Regions from separate parts of the Mesorhizobium sp. C395A genome, predicted to be linked through region 1. Evidence: riboswitches for the same ligand, from Rfam matches in the RefSeq annotation. Region 1 holds a riboswitch; each other region holds the start of a gene.
The links. Region 1 has a riboswitch for cobalamin ahead of NLY37_RS12110 (CbtB domain-containing protein). Riboswitches for the same ligand answer to the same signal wherever they lie in the genome.
Positions count from the first base shown of each region.

Region 2: it holds a riboswitch for cobalamin, as region 1 does, so the genes downstream of both, NLY37_RS25430 (aromatic ring-hydroxylating oxygenase subunit alpha) here and NLY37_RS12110 (CbtB domain-containing protein) in region 1, are expected to answer to the same signal.
Region 3: it holds a riboswitch for cobalamin, as region 1 does, so the genes downstream of both, metE (5-methyltetrahydropteroyltriglutamate--homocysteine S-methyltransferase) here and NLY37_RS12110 (CbtB domain-containing protein) in region 1, are expected to answer to the same signal.

Region 1 is NZ_CP100473.1:2,440,597-2,448,347, reverse strand. It holds gene NLY37_RS12125 (MFS transporter) at 1-971, shown strand, start outside; gene NLY37_RS12120 (aromatic ring-hydroxylating oxygenase subunit alpha) at 979-2,154, opposite strand; gene NLY37_RS12115 (gamma-glutamylcyclotransferase) at 2,290-2,982, shown strand; cobalamin riboswitch at 3,050-3,245, shown strand; gene NLY37_RS12110 (CbtB domain-containing protein) at 3,282-3,461, shown strand; gene NLY37_RS12105 (CbtA family protein) at 3,477-4,286, shown strand; gene cobU (bifunctional adenosylcobinamide kinase/adenosylcobinamide-phosphate guanylyltransferase) at 4,279-4,791, shown strand; gene cobO (cob(I)yrinic acid a,c-diamide adenosyltransferase) at 4,793-5,407, shown strand; gene cbiB (adenosylcobinamide-phosphate synthase CbiB) at 5,555-6,532, opposite strand; gene cobD (threonine-phosphate decarboxylase CobD) at 6,531-7,586, shown strand; gene NLY37_RS12080 (tyrosine phosphatase family protein) at 7,583-7,751, shown strand, end outside.
Region 2 is NZ_CP100473.1:5,206,126-5,213,876, reverse strand. It holds gene NLY37_RS25450 (glycosyltransferase family 2 protein) at 1-531, opposite strand, end outside; gene NLY37_RS25445 (hypothetical protein) at 528-1,577, opposite strand; gene NLY37_RS25440 (PqqD family protein) at 1,730-2,152, opposite strand; gene NLY37_RS25435 (FAD-binding oxidoreductase) at 2,314-3,414, opposite strand; gene NLY37_RS25430 (aromatic ring-hydroxylating oxygenase subunit alpha) at 3,452-4,699, opposite strand; cobalamin riboswitch at 4,817-5,018, opposite strand; gene NLY37_RS25425 (DUF680 domain-containing protein) at 5,517-5,723, shown strand; gene NLY37_RS25420 (DUF680 domain-containing protein) at 5,790-5,993, shown strand; gene NLY37_RS25415 (DUF680 domain-containing protein) at 6,065-6,298, shown strand; gene NLY37_RS25410 (ABC transporter ATP-binding protein) at 6,371-7,483, opposite strand; gene bglA (beta-galactosidase BglA) at 7,550-7,751, opposite strand, start outside.
Region 3 is NZ_CP100473.1:5,877,832-5,885,582, reverse strand. It holds gene metK (methionine adenosyltransferase) at 1-620, shown strand, start outside; gene NLY37_RS28480 (adenosine kinase) at 729-1,721, shown strand; cobalamin riboswitch at 2,127-2,326, shown strand; gene metE (5-methyltetrahydropteroyltriglutamate--homocysteine S-methyltransferase) at 2,418-4,766, shown strand; gene NLY37_RS28470 (cytochrome-c peroxidase) at 5,205-6,260, opposite strand; gene NLY37_RS28465 (hypothetical protein) at 7,216-7,569, shown strand; gene NLY37_RS28460 (glycosyltransferase family 10 domain-containing protein) at 7,707-7,751, opposite strand, start outside.

The DNA.
Region 1 (7,751 bases):
GCAGGTTTGCCCGGCGCTGGGTCTATACCGCCGGCGCCTGCCTGCTGGCGATAGGCTCGCTGTTCTTCGTCACCCACACGCTTGCCGGGCAACTGACAGGCATGCTGTGCCGCGTCATGGGGGCGAGCGCCCTGTCGATCACGCTCAACCTCTACATCATGGACCACATCCGCAAGACCGATTTCATGCAGGCCGAATCGCTGCGCATGGCGTGGTCGATGCTGGCCTGGACCGGCGGGCCGACACTCGGCATCTTCCTCTACACACGCTACGGCATCTATGCCGCGCATGGCGCGGTCGCGGTGTTTGCGTTGGCCTTGCTGGCGCTGTTCTGGACCTACAGGCTGGGCGACAACCGGTCGATCCGGCCGGGCAACACACGGCCGGCCAATCCGCTGGCCAATATCGGCCGCTTCGTAGCACAACCCAGGCTCAGGCTGGCCTGGCTGATCGCCTTCGGCCGCTCCTGCTTCTGGACGACGTTCTTCGTCTACGGGCCGCTGTTCATGGTGATTACCGGCGAGGGCAAGCTTGCCGGCGGCCTGCTGGTTTCGGCCGGCAATGCGCTGTTGTTCATGGCGATCTTCTGGGGCAAAGCGGGAAAACGCTTCGGCGGCCGGCGCACCATGACCTTCGCCTATTTCGCGATGTCGGCGACGCTGCTTGCGGCGGGCGCGGTCGGCACTACCGCGCCGCTGCTTACGGGCTTTTTCCTGCTCTGCGGCGCCTTCTTCACCATCGCGCTCGATGCACTGGGCTCGACCGCCTTCATGCGCTCGGTGCGGTCCTATGAGCGGGCGCAGATGGCCGCGGTCTACCGCACCTATCTCGACTTTTCCGAGCTGACGCCGCCGCTGGTCTATTCGGTGGTGCTGGCGTTTTTCGGCCTCGGCTCGGTGTTCGTGACGCTGGGCATTCTGGCCGCGGTTTGCGGCTTTATCTCCTGGCGCTATCTGCCGAAGTCGCTTTAGTCGCCGATCAGGCGGTTGCCTCAAGCGCTGCATGCCGCTCGCGCACCCAGTTGTGGAAGCGGTGCAGATCGTACTCCTCCGGCATTAGCACGCCGGCCTGGTGGCGCATCGAGCGCAGGCCTTTCTGATTGATCTCGCAGATCGCGGCATCCTCCTCCAGCACCTGGGTGCCGAAGGCGACGACATTGTCGATGTCCGTCTCAGCCAGCGCCTCGGGCGCGAACAGCCATTCGGCGGTGAGTTCGGTCTGTTCGGGACCGAGCGGCATCAGTCGCACCGTTCTGACATAATCGACATGGCCGACGATGAACATCGAGGGCAGGCTGGTGGCATAGGTCTGTCCGGCCGCACGCTCGGCTGGCGTCAGGCCCGGTAAGACCGGGCCATGGGCATGTCCGTCGCGCGACCAGGTCTCGGCGCCGGGGCGCAGGCCACCCGAAAACTCCGGCGCGTCATTGTCGGCATGGCGGACCCAGTCGGGGTCGTCGTGCCGGCTCATCAGGCCGCGGCCGTATATCGGCACCAGCCGAGACAGGTCCTTGTGGACGCCCGGGCAATGCAGGCACTCGTTGAAGTTTTCCCAGAAGATCTTCCAGTTGCAGTTCATCACCTTGCGCAGGACATGGCCTGATACCAGCGTTTCCAGCGGCCAGTTGGCGAGGTCGCCGGATGCGGGATCGAAGGAGGTCCCGGCGGAGCCGGCCGCAGCCTGCTGAAGGTTCACAAAGACAAAGCCGCGCCACACCGACAGCGCCACCCGGTAGAGCGGATGATCTGCCTTGTCGAAACCATCTGGCAGCGATTTCGAGGGAACGCGCACGAGATCGCCGCGCAGCGAGTAGGACCAGGCGTGGTAGGGGCACGTGATGAGCCGCGCTTTCAGCCGGCCCTCGCTTTTCTGGCAAAGCTGCGAGCCGCGATGCCGGCAAGTGTTGTGGAAGGCGCGCAGTTCGCCGGTCTCGTCCCGCAGAATGACGATTTCCTGCGTGCCGACGCGGAATGTCCTGAACGCCAGCGGCTGGGCGAGGTCGGCCTCGCGGCAGACGAGCAGCCAGCTTTTGTGCCAGATGGCGTCGAGATCGCGCTGGTAAGCCTCGCTATCCCAATAGGCCGACGACGGTAGCGTCGGTTCGGCCCGGCTCAGGCCGTTATAGGGGTCGCGCTCGCTCGGGCTGGGATGCATGGCTGGCTTCCTATGAAGCGTCAGCCGACACCCCGGCAAATCGTTTGTCAATCAGAGTGCCGCATTGCCGGTTGCAGGCGCGGCGCATAATCATGTCGTGGACACGGGACATTCGGAAATTGGGGGGATTCGGAAGTGGCCGCACGACAGATGTCGCTTACGCCGGAGCTGGTCGCGCGCTGCTGGCGCGAGATCAGGGACCCCGGGCCGGATCCGGACGCGATGCATCTCGATGAAGCCGACTATGACGCGCTGCTGGATGAATTGCAGGTCGAACTCCCGGACAGCGAACCGCTATGGCTGTTCGGCTATGGATCGCTGATCTGGAAACCGGAAATAGATTATGTCGAGGACCGCGTTGCGCTGGCGCGCGGCTGGCATCGGTCCTTTTGCATGAACATGACGCGCTGGCGCGGCACCAAGGACAGCCCCGGCCTGATGATGGCGCTGGACCGTGGCGGACAATGCAAGGGCGTCGCCTTTCGGCTGACCGACAATAACCGGCGCGAGCAGTTGGGCCGGCTTTTCCGGCGCGAAGTCACGCTGAAGCCGACAAGCTACCGGCCGCGCATGCTCAAGCTTGCAAGCGAGGCCGGACCGCTCAGGGCATTGGCCTTCGTCATCAACCGCAACGGCCTGACCTATTCAGGACCGCTCGACGAGGGCAAGGTCGTCGAAAGGCTGGCAACGTCCTGCGGGCACTGGGGGTCGGGCGCCGACTATCTCTACAACACGGTGAAAAACCTTGAAGAGCGCGGCATTCACGATCGCCATCTGTGGCGGCTGCAGCGGCTGGTTGCCGAGCGGATCACCGCGTTGAACCCGTAACGCCGCATGGCGCATTCGCGCTGTTGGCCGGCGGAATTTGGTTTGCCGGATGCGGCCGTTTCAGCCTATAGTCATGCATGTCGTCGGTTCCGTTAGGGACCAAGAGGGAATGCGGTGAGGGCTGACTTGTTGCCCAATGCCGTGGCTGCCCCCGCAACTGTGTGCGGTAGTCCTCTCCAAGCCACTGAGGATTTTTTCCTCGGGAAGGTGGGGAAGGGCGCTGATCCGCGAGCCAGGAGACCTGCCGGCGACAGGGAACTGACTTCGATGCCCTCGGGTGGAGGGCGAAAGGACAAGATATGAATACCGCTTCCGTCTCCCTCGGCGCTTCCGTCTCCTCGCAGTCGCGCTTCATGCAGCTCGTGCTTAGCGCGTTTCTGGGCATTTTCGTCGTCGGCGTTGTCGGTTTCTCGCATATCGATGCGGTCCACAATGCGGCGCATGACTATCGCCATTCGATGGCGTTTCCCTGCCACTGACGAGGATCTGACATCATGAACCTGTTTCGCAACGTCGTGTTCATCGCGGCGATCGCAGGGCTCGTGGCCGGTGTCGCTCTCGCCTGCATGCAGGCCTACGCCACCGTGCCGCTGATCCTCAAGGCGGAGGTCTACGAAAAGGCTGGTGGCGGCCACGAGCATCAGCATGCCGCGGCGCCCGCCGCCAACGCTACGGACACCAATGCCATGAGCACCGCCGCGCCGGCGGAAAATGCCGTGAGCAGCGCAGCACCCGCAACGGCTGAAGCAGCCGCGCCGGCGGAGGACGAAGGCTGGGCGCCGGCCGACGGCTTCGAGCGTTTCGCCTTCAGTGTCGTCGCCAATATCGTCACCGGCATCGGCTTCGCGCTGGTCCTGGTGGCGGTTTCCGAGTTCGCCGGCGGCATCGGCAGCTGGCGCCAGGGCGTGTTCTGGGGCCTGGCGGGCTTTGCCGTGTTCACGCTGGCGCCGGGACTCGGCCTGCCGCCGGAACTGCCGGCAATGCCGGCGGCCGATCTCATACAGCGCCAGATCTGGTGGTGGGCAACGGTGATGGCAACCGCGATCGGCCTTGCCCTTATCACCTTCCGCACGTCGGCGCCCCTGACCGTGCTCGCCGTCGTCCTGATCGTCGCCCCGCATATTGTCGGCGCGCCGCAGCCTGACAGTTTCGTAACGCCGATCCCGGAGGGCCTGCATCATCAGTTCGTGGTGGCGGTGACGCTGACCAATCTGGTGTTCTGGCTGGTGCTCGGCGCAGTTGTCGGCATAGTGCACTCGCGCTTCACCGGCACCGCGACCAGCCTGCGCGACAGCTTTGCCTGATCGCAGTTTGACCTTCATCATCGGCGGTGCGCGCTCCGGCAAGAGCGCGCATGCCGAAACTTTGGCGACGGCGTTGCCGCCGCCAAGGGCCTATATTGCCACCGCGCAAGCCTATGACGGCGAAATGCGCGAGCGCATCGCGCAACACCGCTCGCGCCGCGGCGAGGGATGGGCGACCATCGATGCCCCGCTTGATCTTGCAGGTGCGCTCGAGGCATTGCCGGACAACCAGCCGGTGCTTGTCGACTGCCTGACGCTTTGGCTGACCAATCATATGCTGGCCGATCATGATCTAGAGCGGGAGTGCCGGCGGCTGGCCGATGTGCTTTCGCGGCCGCGCGGGCCGTGGTTCGTGGTCTCGAACGAAGTCGGACAAGGCATTGTGCCCGACAATGCGCTGGCACGCCGGTTCCGCGATGCCGCCGGCAGGCTCAACCAGCAGATCGCGGTGGTAGCTGATATGGTGCTTCTGATGGTGGCGGGGCTGCCGCTCAAGGTGAAATGAGATGACCGATATCGACGCAAAAGATGAAGAGCGCCATCGCGCCAAGATGGCCAAGCGCAAGGCGGTGCAGGACGCCGAGGTCGCGGAAAAGACGGTCGAGAAGGGGCTGCTGATCGTCAACACCGGACCCGGCAAGGGCAAGACCACGGCTGCCTTCGGGCTGGCGCTACGCATGCTCGGCTATGGCAAGCGCGTCGGAATCGTCCAGTTCATCAAGGGCAAATGGCACACCGGCGAAAAGGATGCCTTCGCGGCGTTTGGCGGCCGCGTCGTCTGGCACACGATGGGCGAGGGTTTCACCTGGGAGACGCAGGATCTGAAGCGCGACATTAAGGCGGCTGAAGCCGCCTGGGCCAAGGCACTGGAGTTGATCGCCGATCCCTCGATCAGCCTCGTCGTGCTGGACGAACTGAACATCGCGCTGCGTTACGACTATCTCGATCTCGACAGAGTGGTGGCGGCGCTGAAAGCGCGGCGCGAAGGTCTGCATGTCGTCGTCACCGGCCGCAACGCCAAGCCGGCGCTGGTCGAGGCGGCGGATCTGGTGACGGAGATGGGCGTGACCAAGCATCATTTTTCGGCCGGCGTGAAGGCGCAGCAGGGGATCGAGTTTTGAGGGGTTTCGTACCCTCCCCCTTGTGGGAGGGTCGATCCGCGAAGCGGATCGGGGTGGGGTCCTCGTAGGTCGCAGTCCCCCACCCCGGCGCTTCGCGCCGACCCTCCCCACAAGGGGGAGGGTAAAGGGAAGGGCGACGGTAAGCTCTCAGAACGTCACCGCGATAAGCACCGCCGACAGCAACCCGAACAGCCCAATCAGCAGATAGTCCGCCACCTGGTACAATTTCAGCGCCTGCCTGATGTCCTGGCTTTCCGCCGCGCGCCTACCGCCTTCGCCCATATAGGCGTCCTCGACGATGACGCCGCCATAGCTGCGCGGGCCGGCGAGCGCCAGGCCGAGTGCGCCGGCCATTGCTGCTTCCGGCCAACCGGCATTGGGTGAGCGGTGCTTTTTGGCGTCGCGCCGCATTGCTTGCCAAGCGTTGCGGGGATCGGCGCCGTCAACGAGAAAGGCGGCGGCAACGATCAGCAACGCGGTCAGCCGGGACGCCGGCAGGTTGATCCAGTCGTCGAAGAGTGCCGCCGCGCGGCCGAAGGCCTCGTGGTGCGGGGTGCGGTGGCCGATCATCGAATCGGCGGTGTTGGCGGCCTTGTAGGCGACGCCGCCGGCCAGACCGCAGACACCTGTCCAGAAGGCGGGCGCAACGATGCCGTCGGAGAAATTCTCGGCCAGGCTTTCGATGGCGGCGCGGCTGACGCCGGCATGGTCGAGCTTCTCTGGATCGCGGCCGACGATGCGCGCAACCGCAATGCGGCCGAGCGCCAGCCCGCCGGTATCCAGCGAATCGGCCACCGCCTCGACATGTTCGGTAAGGCTCTTTTGCGACAGCAGCGACGAGGCCAAGATTGCCGTGATGATCATGCCGGCAGGAAAGAGCTGCCAGAGCAGGATTTGCACGATGAAGGCGATTGCCGCCGGCACCAGCACGATCACCAGCAGCGCCTGCGCGCCGCGGCGGCGACGCAGCGCGTCGGAATCAGTGTCGCGGTTGAGCCTGAGGTCGAGAAAGGCTATCAGCCTGCCGAACCAGGTGACGGGATGGCCGACGGCACGGAACAGCCAGTCCGGGTAACCCAGGATGCGTTCGATGGCCAGCGACAGGAAAGCGATCAGGATCGACATGAAGCTTTCTGATGGAGCGATTACTGTGGTGGATCACGGTGGATCCCTTGGCCGGGCGAGGGCGCTCTTCCCTCACGCGCCACAACCTTTCGTCGATCTCTCGACAGGTATCAATCCGCACTCCTACCCGCTTTTCGAGCTGCCCGCCACCGCCCTGTCACGATTGCCGGAGGCCGCGCGCCTGCGTGAGCTGGCCAGGGTCGCGGCCGGCGCCTATGGCGCGCCTTCGGCCGAGAATGTGGTGGTCGCCCCGGGCACGCAGATCCTGCTGCCGCGCGTCGCCTCGCTGGTCAGCCCCGGCAAGGCGCTGGTGCTCGGGCCGACCTATGCCGAGCATGCCAGGGCCGCCGCGATTGCCGGCCATGCGGTGGCGGAGGTCGACGATTTCGAGGCGCTTGCCGGAGCCGAAATTGCCATCGTCGTCAATCCCAACAATCCCGACGGGCGAGTCGTGTCGCGGGAAAGGCTGCTTCGGCTTGCCGAGACATTGCGCGCCATAGGCGGTCTGCTGGTCGTCGACGAAGCCTTCATGGATGTCGGCCCGCACGCGGAAAGCCTGGCCGGCGATGTCGGGCGGGGCGGCATCGTCGTGCTGCGCTCGTTTGGCAAATTCTTCGGTCTCGCCGGCCTGCGGCTCGGCTTCGCACTTTCCGATGCGGTGACGGTCGAAAGGCTTGAAACGCAATTCGGCCCTTGGGCGGTCGCCGGCCCAGCGCTCGAATACGGCATCCGCGCGCTTGCCGACAGCGGCTGGCAGGCCGACATGCGGCGGCGGCTGGCGCAGGATGCGGCGCGGCTCGATGCGCTGCTTTCGCGCTTTGGCGTTGCTGTCGCCGGCGGCACGACGCTGTTTCGCTATCTCCGGCTTGCCGATGCACCGGGGCTGTTTTCGACGCTCGGCGAGCGCGGCATATTGCTCAGGCATTTTTCCGAGCGTCCCCAGGTGCTCCGCGCGGGGCTGCCTGGAAGTCAGGAGGAATGGCAGCGGCTTGAATCGGCGCTTGCCGACTGGGGCGCACGGCGCGACGATGGGTCGAAGGAGATCGCGCCATGATCCATATCTGTTCGCTGGCAAAGCTTGAGGAGACGGTGGCCAAAAGCGGCGCCGAGCGCGTGCTGTCACTGCTCGCTGCCGGCACCGAGGTGACGCGGCCGGCCTCAATCGCGAGGGAAAACCACCTGCATCTGGTCATGCACGACATCGCGGTGGCGCAGGACG
Region 2 (7,751 bases), 2.8 Mb from region 1:
CAGATAGTCGGCGTCTTCGCCCTGCCGGAACTCCTCGTCGAAAGCACCTGTACGGTCGATGAGTGCCCTGCGGAATATCCCGGCGCTAAGGCTGACGCCGCGCACGGTGGGACCTGCGCCGCCCGGTGCCGGCTGAAGGGCTTCGTCGTCCATGAGATCGACGCGCGTCATCAGCGAGTAGGTCAGCTCGAGCGCAGGGTCGGCCGCGAACAGGGGTAGGCCAGTCTTGAATCGTCCAGCCGGCGAGACGTCGTCCGAATCCAGGAACGACACCAGTTCGGTTTGCGGCAGCAACTGCCTCAGCCCTGTGTTGCGCGCGTTGGCCACGCCCTGGTTTGCCTGCTGGAACAGGCGGATGCACGACGCTTCCCGCATGATGGCGCGGACTGCTTCAACGGAGCTGTCCGTCGAGCCATCGTCGACAACGATGATATCGAGATCGGCATCGTCGCGTTGCCTGAGCAGGGACCGCAACGTCGAAACGACATAGATCTCCCGATTGCAGACCGGCACGATGACGCTCAACTTCATGCGGAGCCCCGAAGGACGAAATCCGCAATCGTGCCGGCGATCTCGCGCGGCTCGGTCCCCAGCGACAGCCGGTAGCATGGCAGATCGCGGGTAAGCTCGCTGAAAAAGCGAAAGCCCGCTTCCCGCTCGCCCGGCATCTGCACGATTCCTGACGGCGCCAGGGCGATCATGGCATCCTTGCGCGATATGGGCATGACCGAGCTTCTCGCACCTCCCCTGATATGGGGCACTATCAAAGCAATAATGTCCAGACTTGGAGGAGTTGGTCGAGGCGCGATCTCGTCGATGTGAAAGGCATGCTTGCCTTGCCAGTTCAGCGGTTGGTACGACTTTAGCCGCTCCTCCAGCTTCAGCCGCTTGAAGCCCTCCGGATCCTGCTTGAGCGTGGCAAACAGCGGATAGGCCGTCACCCCCCCGGTCCGGTCGATCAGCACATAGTCGTCGCCGACGCTATCGAGCCCATTGAGCAGGCCGGCGACGACTGTTCCCGATTTTCCGGCTCCCCCGGAGCCCGCCAGCAACACGCCCTTGCCATCGATGCCCAGCGTGCCGGCATGGGTAAGCCGCATGCCGCGCGCCGCATATTCCCAATGCAGGAAGGCGCGCAGCGGCGCCGCCTGTTCCCATGGCGGAAAGGCCTCGGCCGCCATCATCAGCTGCGCCCCGACATGGCGTTGCGGATCATGGAACTGCCAGAAATCGAGGTCATGATAGTAGCTGCCGCGCAATCCGGCCTCTTCCAGCCGGTTGGCAAAGGCATGATGGTTGTAATCGCCTCGGCCCCAGGTGGCCGGGGCGAGGACGCCATCGATGCCCGGGTGGGCGACGAAAATGCGGCAGCCGTCAGATGCAGACGGATTTTCCGGGGCCGGTATGAAGGCATGGCTCATGGCTTCCGCCAGCGTGCCATGGTCGAGGTGGACACTCAGCTCCAGTCCCGGCAACCGCACGCTGGCGGTAACGGGATAGAATGCGGCGGCGCTTTCCGCGGCCGCCAGCACATGGCGGGCATAATCCGGCAGGGTTTGCAGCGTGATCAAAGGCATGTGTTGGTTGTTCAGCGTCCAGAATTGCGCCGGGTCGCCTGATGCATGTCGCTCGGGGTGGCCCCGGTTTTGAGACGACGACATGCATAAAATAAAAGATCTAAACCGCGTCGCCTGAGTCCGTTCAAACGCGACGCGCTTTAGGGAAACGATTATGCCTGTTTCACCGCCGGCCAGCCGAGAGGTTCCTCGACCTCATGGATCGGGTCGACAATGATGAGATCGGCAAGGTCGTCATGGACATCGACCTTGAGCGGCTCATTGCTGGCAGCAAGCGCAGACGACAGCTCGCCCGAAAGCGGTTGTGCCGGTGTTTCGGCTGGCGCAAGCAACCCGAAATCGAGCAGTCGGGCAACGAAGCTTTCGAGGTCGGCCAGGCTTATTTTTGCGGCGCCCGCGGCAGCTCCGACCAGCGCTTCAGTGGCGACGCCGGACGACAAAGCCTGCCAGACCCGGCTGCCGGAATCGGAAAAGCCGAAATACTTGCCGTTCGAAAGATCGAGAACGACGGCTTCGCCATCGAATGATTCGAAAACGATGTCCTTGCTTGCGACCGCGTAGACCCGCTGTTGCATCGCTGTGTCCCCCGTCCCATGCGCCCTGAAGGGATGCGCCGGCTTCACGGTCTGCCAAGCCCTTCCTAAGTGCGTCTAAATCACTTGGCCGTTGGTTGGCAAGACAAAGACCCGCGAATACAACGCCTGCGTCGGCGACCGTTGCGGCGAAGTCGACCGGCTCAAGCCTCGATTTCGAGCGCCGACAATGGTTTCGAGCAGCAGGCAAGGATAAAACCGTCATCGATCTCGTGGTCGAGGATGCCGCCATTGTGGCTCATCTCGACTTCGCCGGAGACCTTCTTCACCTTGCAGGTGCCGCACAGGCCGAACTCGCAGGCGGCGGGAATCCGCACGCCCGAGCTGCGCGCGGTCTGCAGCACGGTCTGGCCGGCGACGCAGCCGGCGTCGACCTCCGAAAGCGAGAAGCGGATCGGCGTCACGGCTTCGACAGGTGCAGCGATGCCGTCCTCGACCGGGGAGGCAAACGGCGCCGGAATTTCCTCCACCACAGGCGCGGCAAAGCTCTCCTGATGGTATTTCGTCATGTCGAAGCCGGCGGCATCCAGCATGCCGCGCACGGCGCGCATGAACGGATCGGGGCCGCAGCAGAAGATTTCGCGCTCGCGGAAGTCCGGAGCCAGCAAGGGCAGCCGGATCGCATCGATGCGGCCCATATGGCCGTACCAGCCTTCGCGGCTGGAACGTTCCTCGATCATGAAGCCGAGCGACAGGCCGGGCATATGGCCGCCGAGCAGTTCGAGTTCCTTGCGGAAGATGATCTCTTCGGCACGCCGCGCGCAGTTGACGAAACCGACATCGGTCCATGGCGCGCAGTCGTTCAGCCAGCGCAGCATCGACATCATCGGCGTCACGCCGGAGCCGGCGGAAATGAACAGGTATTTGGCCGCCGGGTGGCTGTGCAACGAGAAGTCGCCGGCCGGTCCGTAGGCCTTGACATGCGAACCGGGCACCAGATGGTCGAACATCCAGCGCGTGCCGATGCTGCCGGCCTGCGCCTTGATCGTCACCGCGATCGAAAACGGCCGCGATGGCGACGACGACAGCGTGTAGGTGCGCATCAGCGGCCCGTCCGGTGTCGGCAGTTCCAGCGTCAGGAACTGGCCCGGCTTGTAGCGGAACCAGGTCTGGTTGTCGGAGCGGAAGGTGAAGGTCTTGACGTCGGGCGCCTCGTCGCTGACGCCGATCACTTCCAGCACCTGCAGCCTATCGTTCCACGGCGCCATCTGGTCAAGATGGCGATAGAGCCCAAGATCCGTCATCGCATTCATCCTCTGGTCCCTCTTCGCCTGCTCCAGCTCACGCGACGCTGCGCAGCGCCGGCCGGCCGCCTTCGGCAAGGCGCGGGCCGATGAAGGCCGCGTACCATTCGACGAACTGGATCACGCCGCCCTCGTGCAGCTCCGAATAGGGGCCGGGCTCATAGGCCGGAGACAGGATGCCGAAGGCGTTTTCCTCGACGATGCGGCGGTCCTGGTCGTTGGTCTCGGTCCAGACATGGGTGAGCTCCTCAAGGTTGTAGTCGACCCCCTCGACCGCATCCTTGTGCACCAGCCACTTGGTCGTCACCGCGGTTTCGGTGGCGCTGATCGGCAGCACCCGGAAGGTGACCGCATGGTCGATCAGTATGTGGTTCCAGGTCGTCGGATAGTGGTAGTGCATCAAGGTGCCGATGCGGTCGGCGGCAACAGTGTCGGACAGGTTCTTCGTCACCGCGCGCTTTCCCGACATCGTGTAGCTGACGGCATCGCGCAGCAGCGGCGCGCGGGTGGCGCGGTATTGCCCGGCCGGATCGATGCGGAACTTGCTCGGCAGGCCCGCCGCCTCGCATTTCGCCCAGTGCGCCAGCATCTCCGGATCGCTGTCGGCGCCCTGCACGCCGGTCACCGTCGGCGCTTCGGGGAATGTCTTGCACAGCTCTGGATGATTGCCGGCGCAGTGATAGCATTCGCGGTTGTTTTCCCAGACCAGCTTCCAGTTGCCCTTCTCGATGATGGTGCTCTCGAAGGCGACCTTGGCTTCATTCAGCCGGTGCGGCTTGAGGTAGGGCTCTATCATGGCGCGCATCGGCGCAAAGTCGGCAGGTTCTTTCGCCAGGCAGATGAAGATGTAGCCGCCGACGCTCTCGCAGGCGACGGGCTTCAGGCCGAACTGGCTCTTGTCGAAACCGTCGGCCATCTGGCGGGCAAACAGCAGCCGGCCGTCAAGCTCGTAGGTCCACTGGTGATAGGGGCAGACAAGCTTTGCCGCCATGCCCTTCTCAGTGTTGCAGACACGGCTGCCGCGATGGCGGCAGGAATTGTGAAAGGCGTTGATGTTGCCCTTCTGGTCGCGGACCAGCACCACCGGATAATCGCCGATCTGCACGGTGATATAGCTGCCGGGCTTCGGCAGTTCGCAATCATGGCCGATGAACAGCCAGTCGCGATACCAGATAAGCTCCATGTCGAGCTTGAAATAGTCCGGGTCGGTGTAGAAGGGCTGTTCCAGCGAAAAGCCTTGCTTGCGGCCGTTCAGGAGCCTCAGCATGTCGTTGCGCGTATCCATAGTTCTGTCCTCGTGGTTTAAGGACTGAACTTGGTGGTGATGGAGGAAGGATCGGACGCAGGCCGGCGCGGCGCCGGACATGCACTATCCACCTCTTGACCGCCCACCGCGATCAGTCGAGTCTATGCATCTCGGGCTGGTTTCCGGGCTCTGGAGTTGTCCTTGCGGACCATCGCGACACCTTCCCAGGCTCTTGCCCAGTGGTCTCCCGTTGCGACTTCAACTCCACCACCGTTGCGGGGGCAGCGCCGGATTCTGACCGGCTTCCCAATTCTCCGCTGCGTCGTCACGAAGCGGCACCTGAGATGCGATCATCTAATCACGGCAGCGATCGCGACGTCGGCATGAAAGCGACATCATATCCATGCGGCGCGACACGCGCGCATACGCCCCGCCGACCACCGAAGGGCTGAGATCCTGTCTTGCGGCGCTATCATCGCCGTTTCGAATCGCTGCGGATCCAGTTCCGATCGGGGGCAAAAAGGGCTCAACGGTATCGAAAAGTTACTATTAGCAATCTCTAATCGAACCGAACGGTTCGTTTCTGTTGACAATGCGTGCAGGACGGTGTGAACGACGGCCCGGAAACCGACACCGGAGCGAACCACTCGGTTCGACATAAGCAACTGAAAACAATGCGATAAATGACCATAGAGGAACTTCCTAGCACAATTTCAAGGTGCAGGACCGTGGTCCACACGGAACAACTTCGTGATTGGAAACCAGCCTATGGCTTTCCCACATCGGGGCTGTCCGAACGACGCGAATTCCTCCCAAGACACGCCGCTAGACGGACAGACAAACTGGAGTACTAAAAATGAAAAAGATCATCCTCACTGCCGCAGCCGTTTTGGCGATCACCGGCAGCGCCTTCGCCGGTAGCGACAATTACGGTTCCAATGGTGCGAACCAGCCAGCCGTCTCGGTCGACAGCTCGTATACGGCTTCCATTCAGAAGCCGGCGCACGCTGACAAGCAGCCTGTCGTTCAGGGCGCCGACCGCGACCTCTACGGCAATCGCTGATCCCGACCAAAGAAGGGCGGCTAACCCGTCGCTCTCGGGATCCCAAAAAATTCAGGAGTATTTGAAATGAAAAAGATCATCCTTGCTGCCGCCGCCGTTTTGGCCATCTCCGGCAGCGCTTTCGCCGGCAGCGACAACTACGGTTCGAACGGCGCCAACCAGCCTGCGATTACGTCGACCGATAGTGGCCATACGGCTTCGGTTGAGAAGTCGACTCCAGCCGAGCAGGCGCCTGCCCACGGTGCCGACCGTAACCTTTTCGGCCGCTAAAAGCCGGTTTCCAGCACGTGGCGGGCTTATCCGCTGCAGCTGGCAGCATCAGAAAAATTCAGGAGACTAAAATGAAGAAGATCGTTCTCGCCACCGCAGCCGTTCTGGCTGTTTCGAGCGCTGCCTTTGCCGGCAGCGACAATTATGGCTCCAATGGCGCCAACCAGCCGGCCGCTGCCGTCGACACCACCCGCACTTCGTCGACCGGCACCAACTCGGCGGTCTACAAGCTGCTGAACTCGTCGGACGACCAACAGAAGTTCGTTCCTCAGAGCAGCGACAGGGATCGGTTCGGCAACAACTAACAGCCGAAGCTTAAAAAAGAGTGGCGGGCCTGGCCCGCCGCTCTTTTTTTATGCCTGTACGACGCAGCTATCTCAAGCCGCCTTCACTTCCACCGGCTTGAGCGAGAAGGAGTGCCCATCGGCGTCGAAGATGTGCAGGTCCCCGGCATCCGCGGTCAGTCGCAGCTTTGCCCCGCGCTTGACCTCGACATTGCCGGGCAGCTTGGTCACCAACGGCAGGTCAGCGCGGCCGATATCGACATAGACAAGCTGCACCTCGCCGAGTTGCTCGACATAGTCCACCACGCCCTCGAAAAGATATTCCGCGCCGGTGGCGGCCGACAGATCCTCCGGCCGCACGCCGAAGCTGACTGCCGCACCCTTTGCTGACGCCGGCGTTGCGATCGGCACCGTTGCCTTGCGGCCGCCGACATGGCTGACGATTGTCGGGTTGCCCGTCCTGTCGATTGTCGCCGGCAGGATGTTCATGGCCGGCGAGCCGATGAACTGGGCAACGAACAGATTGCCGGGCTTCTTGTAGAGGTCCATCGGCGTGCCGACCTGCTCGATATGGCCATCCTTCAGCACGACGATGCGGTCGGCGAGCGTCATCGCTTCGACCTGATCGTGGGTGACGTAGATCATGGTCGTGGCAGGCATCGATTCCTTGAGCTTGGCGATCTCGATGCGGGTCGCGACGCGCAGCGCCGCGTCGAGATTCGACAGCGGCTCGTCGAACAGGAACACTTTCGGATTGCGCACGATGGCGCGACCGATGGCGACACGCTGGCGCTGGCCGCCCGACATCGCCTTGGGCAGACGGTCGAGATATTTGGTCAGCTGCAGGATCTCCGCTGCCTGCCGTACCCGCTTGTCGATCTCGGCCTTGCTTTCCTTGCCGATCTTCATCGAGAAGGCCATGTTGTCGTAGACGGTCATGTGCGGATAGAGCGCATAGGACTGGAACACCATGGCGATGCCGCGCTTGGAAGGCGGCACATCGTTCACCACCTCGCCGGCGATCTTCAGCTCGCCGGAGGTGATCTCCTCAAGCCCGGCGATGGACCGCAGCAAGGTCGACTTGCCGCAACCCGACGGGCCGACGAAGACGATGAACTCGCCCGACTTTATGTCGAGGTCGATGCCGTGGAGAATGTGCAGATTGCCGTATGATTTCTTCACCTGTCTCAGCGTGACATCGGCCATAATTTCCTCCCAGTGATTTCCCTAGAGAACCTGGATTTCCTCAAAAAATCCAGTTTCGTCAAAAACTCAGTCGATGCGCCCGAACCAGGCGCCGTAGCCGCCGAGGCGGATGGAACCTGTGCCGGATTGTCCCGAAAAACCGTGCCCGGCCAATGGCAGCAGCGCCTGACCACCGAGATCGACCTCGGCCGGCTTGCTGGCCAGATTGAAGACGCAGACGATCTGCTCATTGCCCTCACGGCGAGTGAAGGCGACGGTGTCGCCCTCG
Region 3 (7,751 bases), 2.9 Mb from region 1:
CCATCGTCGTGTCGACGCAACATGACGAGCAGGTCTCGCAAGAGACTGTCCGCGAGGGCGTCATTGAGGAAATCATAAAGCCTGTCCTGCCGACCCACCTGGAGACGGAAGGCATCAGAATTCTGGTCAACCCGACGGGGCGGTTCGTAGTCGGCGGGCCGCGCGGCGACTGCGGTCTCACTGGACGCAAGATCATCGTCGATTCCTATGGCGGGATGGGTCGTCATGGCGGCGGCGCCTTCTCGGGCAAGGACCCGTCCAAGGTTGACCGCTCGGCTGCCTATGCAGCCCGCTATGTCGCAAAGAACATCGTCGCTAGCGGACTTGCGGACGTGTGCGAGGTGCAGCTTGCTTACGCAATCGGCGTGGCCAGTCCGGTTTCCGTCATGGTCAACACGTTCGGGACAGCCAGGGTTGAGGAAAGCAGGATCGAGCGCCTCATTCTTGAGTTGTTCGATCTCAGACCGAAAGGCATTATCAAGATGCTTGATCTCTTACGCCCTATATATCGCAATACAGCGACCTATGGCCATTTCGGCCGTGAAGAGCCTGATTTCACCTGGGAGAAGACAGACAGGGCGGACGAATTGCGTCGCGAGGCAGGACTCGCCGCCCCGTGAGAGCCGCCGGCGAACGGATTGGCAAGCGGAAAGCCCATTTCCACCGGGCAGACCCGCGCCTGGCAGGCGTGGCGAGAAGCCGGCTCGGGTTTTTTGGCGGAGACATTGATGCCGGATTATGACGTGCTTTGCATCGGCAATGCCATTGTCGACATCATCGCCCAGTGCGACGAGGCATTCCTCGAGATCAACGGCATCATCAAGGGCGCGATGAACCTGATCGACACGCGCCGCGCCGAACTGCTCTACAGCCGCATGGGCCCGGCGATCGAGGCCTCCGGCGGCAGTGCCGGCAACACGGCGGCCGGCGTAGCCAGCTTCGGCGGACGCGCCGCCTTCTTCGGCAAGGTCTCCAACGATGCGCTGGGCGAAATCTATGCGCACGATATCCATGCACAGGGTGTCGCCTTCGACACCAGGCCGCTCAAGGGCCAGCCGCCGACGGCGCGCTCTATGATCTTCGTCACGCCCGACGGCGAGCGCTCGATGAACACCTATCTCGGCGCCTGCGTCGAGCTTGGCCCTGACGATGTCGAGGCCGACAAGGCATCCGGCGCCAAGGTTAGCTATTTCGAGGGCTATCTGTGGGATCCGCCGCGCGCCAAGGAGGCGATCCGGCAGACGGCGAAGCTCGCACACGAGGCCGGACGCGAAGTGTCGATGACGTTGTCTGATTCGTTCTGCGTCGACCGCTACCGCGACGAGTTCCTCGAGCTGATGCGCTCGGGCACTGTCGACATCGTCTTTGCCAACAGCCACGAGATCAAGTCGCTCTACCAGACAAAATCCTTCGACGAGGCGCTGGCTCAGATCCGCAAGGACTGCAAGATTGCCGCCGTCACCCGTTCCGAAAAAGGCTCGGTGATCGTGCGCGGCGACGAGACCGTGGTCATCGAGGCGACCGCCATCAAGGAGTTGGTCGACACCACCGGCGCCGGCGACCTCTACGCCGCCGGTTTCCTGCATGGCTACACGCAGGGCCGCAACCTCAAGACCTGCGGCGACCTTGGCTCGCTGGCGGCCGGCCTGGTGATCCAGCAGATCGGCCCAAGGCCAAGGCAGAATTTGCGCCGCGAGGCGGAAGGGGCTGGGTTGCTGTAGATGCGCGGGCAACTAACCACCCGCCCTACTGACGCGATGACCGCAGTGGCGGAACTGTGTCAAAGCTCGCTGATAGCGACAGCCATTCGCTTCGGAGAACTGACCCATGCTGCTGCCGTGAAGCTCGCTGGAGGAGCGGTGCAAGGCGTGCTTGCCATGACGGCATTCACCGTCATCCAGATCGTCACCAGCATTTTCCAGAAGCTCAGCTTGGGGAAGGCCAGTAAGGTTCCTGAGGTAACGGAGAACTCGCGGCGTCCGTCGGACTTGACTTGCGATCACGTCCCACGATGCCGAATGCGGGCAGCAGACTGAATATTTCACAATGCTAGACAAAGGCGTAAAACGCGACCATATAACGACATAAACATTTCATTATGCGTCATTGACAAAGAGCGGGTTGCTGTGATTGTCTGCTGTTGTGGTTCTCGCGTACGGTGCTGCCGCAGCGGAGCTAAGAGGGAAGCCGGTGCGATGCCGGCGCTGCCCCCGCAACTGTTAGCGGCGAGCCAATCCACTCATGTCACTGAGGCGAATACCCTCGGGAAGACGGGTAGAGGCTATGACCCCGCGAGCCAGAGACCTGCCACGGCGAATTACGTCCACGGGCGGGGTGTCTCGGTGGCCGCTGCAACCGGCGTGCCGGCCTGCTAGCGCCTTCCTTGTCACCGACGCCCCCAACCATCGGGGTATGACATGACTGTCTCTCAGCAAATTCCTGTAGCAACGCTCGGCGTGCCGCGCTTCGGTCGTCGGCGAGAACTGAAATTCGCCCTCGAAAGCTACTGGTCCGGAACATCGTCCGCTGGCGACCTTCTTGCGACGTCGAAGGCGCTCCGAGCCGCTAGCTGGGAAGAGCAGCGCGATCGCGGCGTGTCGAAAATCCCGTCGAACGACTTCTCGCTTTACGACCATGTGCTCGACACCGCAGCCATGGTCGGGGCCATTCCATCCCGGTACGGCTGGAATAGCGGCGAGGTCCCACTTGACATCTACTTCGCAATGGCGCGCGGCAACCAGGGTCAGACGGAGGATTGTGGACACGCTGGTCACCAGGAGGAGGCTCATGGACCTGGTGTAACCGCGATGGAAATGACCAAGTGGTTTGACACCAACTACCACTACATTGTGCCGGAACTCGATGATGATCAGACGTTCGCCCTCTCGTCATCGAAGCCGGTCGATTACTTCCTCGAGGCTAAAGCTCTCGGCATTCACACACGCCCAGTCATCCTTGGACCCATCACCTTCCTCAAGCTGGCGAAATCGCGTGCCGAAGGGTTCGGTCCCATCGCGCTCCTACCGCGGCTGCTGCCCGTTTACGAGCAAGTCCTGCAGAGGCTGAAGCTGTCGGGAGCCGACTGGGTGCAGATCGATGAGCCAGCGCTTGTCCTCGATCTGAACCCGAACGAACGAGCTGCGTTCGAATTCGCCTATGGCCAGCTGTCGAAAGCCGCGCCCGAGCTGAAGATCATGCTGGCTACGTATTTCGGGTCGCTGGGAGACAATCTCGAAACCGCGGTTTCTCTGCCCCTGGCCGGCCTGCATATTGATCTCGTGCGCGCTCCCGAGCAGCTGGAAACGGTGGGTCGGCTCGCTCCGAAGGATCTGGTGCTCTCGCTCGGCTTGATCGATGGCCGCAACGTCTGGCGTGCGAACCTGCCCGCCATTCTCGACCGCATCAAACCGATCGTCGCCGGCTGGCCCTTGGACCGCGTCGAAATCGCGCCTTCTTGCTCGATGCTGCATGTGCCGATTGACCTGCGCATGGAGACGGAACTCGAGGCCGACATCAGGTCGTGGCTCGCCTTCGCGGCCCAGAAGACCGACGAGCTGGTCTTGCTGGCCCGGGCCCTTTCCAAAGGCAGGGATGCGGTGGCAGCCGCGTTGAAAGCTTCTGCCGAGGCTGCCGCCACTCGCTTGACGTCCACGAAGATCCATGACCCGCTTGTTGAGGGGCGGATCGCCAGCATTGACCATAGCATGAAACGACGAGAGAGCGCTTTTGGCGAGCGCTCCAGAGTCCAGGCCGGCACGCTCGGGCTGCCGCCGTTCCCGACGACGACAATCGGGTCCTTCCCGCAGACGCCGCAGGTACGCCGCGCGCGGTCCGCTCATGCGAAGGGCCAGCTCAGTTATGTCGACTACGAGATTTTCCTGAAGAAGGAGATCGAGTCAGCAATTCGTTGGCAGGAAGAGATCGGGCTGGACGTGCTGGTGCACGGTGAGTTCGAACGAAACGATATGGTACAGCATTTCGGCGAGCAGCTGTCCGGCTTCGCCTTCACTCAGCATGCCTGGGTGCAAAGCTATGGGTCGCGCTACGTGCGTCCCCCCATCATCTTCGGGGACGTATCGAGGCGCAATCCGATGACGGTGCGCTGGTGGCAATTCGCCCAGTCGCTTACGGAAAAGCCTGTGAAGGGAATGCTCACAGGCCCAGTGACCATTCTCAACTGGTCCTTTGTTCGAGACGACGTACCCCGCTCCGAAGCCTGCCGCCAGATCGCGCTCGCCATCCGCGACGAAGTGACGGATCTCGAAAGGTCCGGCGCAAGGATGATCCAGATCGATGAGGCCGCGTTTCGCGAAGGATTGCCACTGCGCCAATCTGACTGGAAAGCCTATCTCGACTGGGCTGTCGAATGCTTCCGGATCGCTTCAACGGGTGTAAAGGACGCGACTCGACTCCATACCCACATGTGCTATTCGGAGTTCAACGAGATCATCGACGCGATCGCTGGAATGGATGCGGATGTCATTTCGATTGAGACGTCGCGCTCCAAGATGGAACTGCTGGACGCCTTCACGAGCTCCAAATATCCGAACGAGATCGGTCCCGGCGTCTATGACATTCACTCACCACGTGTGCCGGAGGTCTGCGAGATTTCGGACCTAATCATGCTTGCCCGCGAGCGACTGTCCGACGGCCAACTGTGGGTAAACCCGGACTGTGGCCTCAAAACACGCAAGTGGGAGGAGGTCCGCCCTGCCCTCATTAACATGGTCGCTGCAGCGCGCGCGCTCCGGGAGAAAGTGGCCTGAGGCTTCTCCTTCCTCACCGTGTGGTGAGCTACCGGCTGGCTCCTGTCGGCCGTGAACATGCCAAACCGGCACACTCTTGGAAATGAGCCACTCGGCGCAAATGTGCAATTTCCCTACGGCACGTGTCTTAATCCCGCAGAAATATAAATGTGGCACTACGCTATAATATTGGTTCCTTGGGGACATACAGGCCCCGCGCCTCGAACAAATCGGACACGCGTCGTTTCTCAAAGTAGACTGCTTGGCGCGTTCGCTCAGGCAGCGACAATATATGGTGCTGCGTCTGTCCGCCCCCAGTTGATCGCGCAGACTACGGGCGAGGTGGCAGGGTCCGGGTATCGCTAGCGTCCCGCCAATTCGGAGATGGACGTCGCAATTCGTGTCGCCAAGTAAAAATCGCCAATCATTTTCGATTGCGAGTCCGCAGCCAGTTGGCCCTTATTTTCCTGAGATCTGCGTTACAGGCCGGGGCGTTGTCGCCGTTTCTGAGGGTAAGATGGGATAGGCGACGTCAGGTGCCTCTCCGGTCAGCGAGTTGAGGAAGGCAACAAGCAGGTCAACTTCTTCGTCCGCCAGTACTACGCCGAGCTGGGTGGTCCCCATAATGGCGACGGCCTGTTTCAGATCCCAAACCTTGCCCGTATGAAAGTATGGCGCGGTGAGTGCAACGTTGCGCAGCGGCGCCACGCGGAAGACATAGGAATCGTCGGCTGCATTGGTGACCTCAAATCGGCCCTTGTCTTTGTCCGGCAGGACTTCGGCGCTGGGCCGTTCCACGAGGCCGAATGGGTAATAGGCTTGCCCACCAACGTTGATGCCGGCATGGCAGGACGAGCAGCCTTTGTCCATGAAAAGCACCAGGCCCTGTTTCTGTTCGGAAGTCATGGCAACCTCATCACCATTCAGGAAGCTGTCGAACGGGGCAGGTGTGACCAGTGTCGCCTCGAAGGCTTCGATCGCCTTGGCGAAGTTGTCGAAGGTGACCCGATCGGCTTCAGCCGGAAAAGCTGCATCGAACCACTCGACATATTGCGGCATGGACTTGAGAGTGGCGATGAGTTGGCCCGGTGTATTGGCCATTTCGATCCCGGCTTGGACCGGTCCCTTCGCCTGAGCCTTCAGGTCTTCGGCACGACCATCCCAGAACTGGGCGATGTTGAAGACAGCGTTCAGTACAGTCGGCGCGTTGCGCTGTCCCTTCTGCCAACCATGGCCAATCGAGGTTTCGTGATTGTCGTCGCCGCCGGTGGCCAGGTTGTGGCATGAATTGCACGACAAGACGCCTGACGCCGAGACGCGTGGATCGAAGAACAGTGCCTTGCCGAGAGCGATCTTTTCCGGGGTGATCGGGTTGTTGGCGACTGTCGGCGTGGTGGATGGCAAAGCCGTGAAGGTGGCCAATGCCGTATCTCTGAGGTCGGTGGGGATCGAATCCGCAGCAAAGGCGGTGGGTGCCAGCAAGGTGACAGCCATCGTACTGAATAGGATTTTCATAATTGGTCTTCCTGCGTCGTCCACGCAGCCATTATGCGATCTGCGGCTCATGAACGCCCTGAGCTAGATCAGCTTGAGGGAGAGGACGGGATCTCACACCTGTTTTCGCAGCTGAGCTGGGACCCTCTTGGAAGGATCGCTCTTCTCGATTGGACTTCAGGGAGGAGGGGTATCCCTGGTCGGCAACCGGTTGTATGCATCAAAGCACGCCCTGAGGGCGGCTTCGTAGATTCGGTCACTGCGATCTTCCAGCCAAGGTTGAGAAAGTCGACAGCATCCGCAAGACTGGCAATCTCTTGCACGATGTGCGCTGCACGCCTTGCGAAAAGTGAGCTTCTGAAACGTCAGGGTTCATTCGTTCCTCCTGACCTGCTGATTACGCAATCGGCCTTGTCGACACCCGCCGACTGCACATTGTGATGTCACCAGCGATGGCGGTTTCAACACCTAAGCAGCGACGGTCTATACGACAGTATGGATCTCGTATCGGAATAGGCGTTCCGCCTTGGTGGACCGTCACACCGGCATATAGCTCCGCTTCTACGAACATCCCATCACGCCAGGAAAGACATGGCCAACACGCGCAGTATCGCCAATCTAGCCCTTTGTGTCGAAGGCGCCGCGCTTGAGCAGGTCCACCCGCTGTAACTGCCTCACCTTGATCCACAGATCCTAGGCGCCGACCACGTTGTCGTCATCATTTGACGGGCGCGGGGCATTGGCCCATAAGCGAGCCAACGCAAACTGTGCGGTTGCCAATGCTACTGAAGTGAATTGCAATGATCTTCGGTTTGCGAAACACGCACTTCCGACGCAGCTTGCGTTGACAGAGGCGGTTTTAGGCGCAATAGCACTTCCGCTGGCCTATTTAGTGGAGTTCCATTGTGGTTCGGCCAAGGGCGCGGGGCGCCGGACCGGCCACTTGTAAACCTAATCAAAGAGAGAGAGACCCTGCATGGAAGAAATCTTACCGCGCATCGCCACTGGTGCCGGCATCGGCCCGGCTCTCGCAGAGAAGGCCGTTGGGTTAATGCTGGGTTTCCTGCGGAGCCACGCGGCCGACGGTCCCGGCGCGCGCATGATCGAGGCCATTCCGGGAGCTTCGGAATTAGTAGCGAAGTATCATGGCGACGACCCAGAGGGTGGCGGCCTTATGGGGCTCGGGCAGCAATTGATGGGTGAGGGTCTCAGCATGGCAAAGATCGCCGCCCTCGCCAACGAGACGATCGCCTGCGCCAAGGAACATGCCGGCGACGAACTCGTGGACGAGGTCCTCAATTCCGTTCCTGGCCTTCCCCAGTTCGTCTGATCAGCGGCAGCCGCGGGCGCATGACCTTGTGCGCCCGTGCCGGCCCGTCTGCGCAGCAGGCATTCTCCGCCGAGCGCTCCGCACCGATCTCGCCAGACCACCAACCGCCGGGCACGCGAAGCGAGCGTTGGATTAATTCATTCGTCTGTTGCAAAATCAACTTCAGGCGATTCGATGTGTAT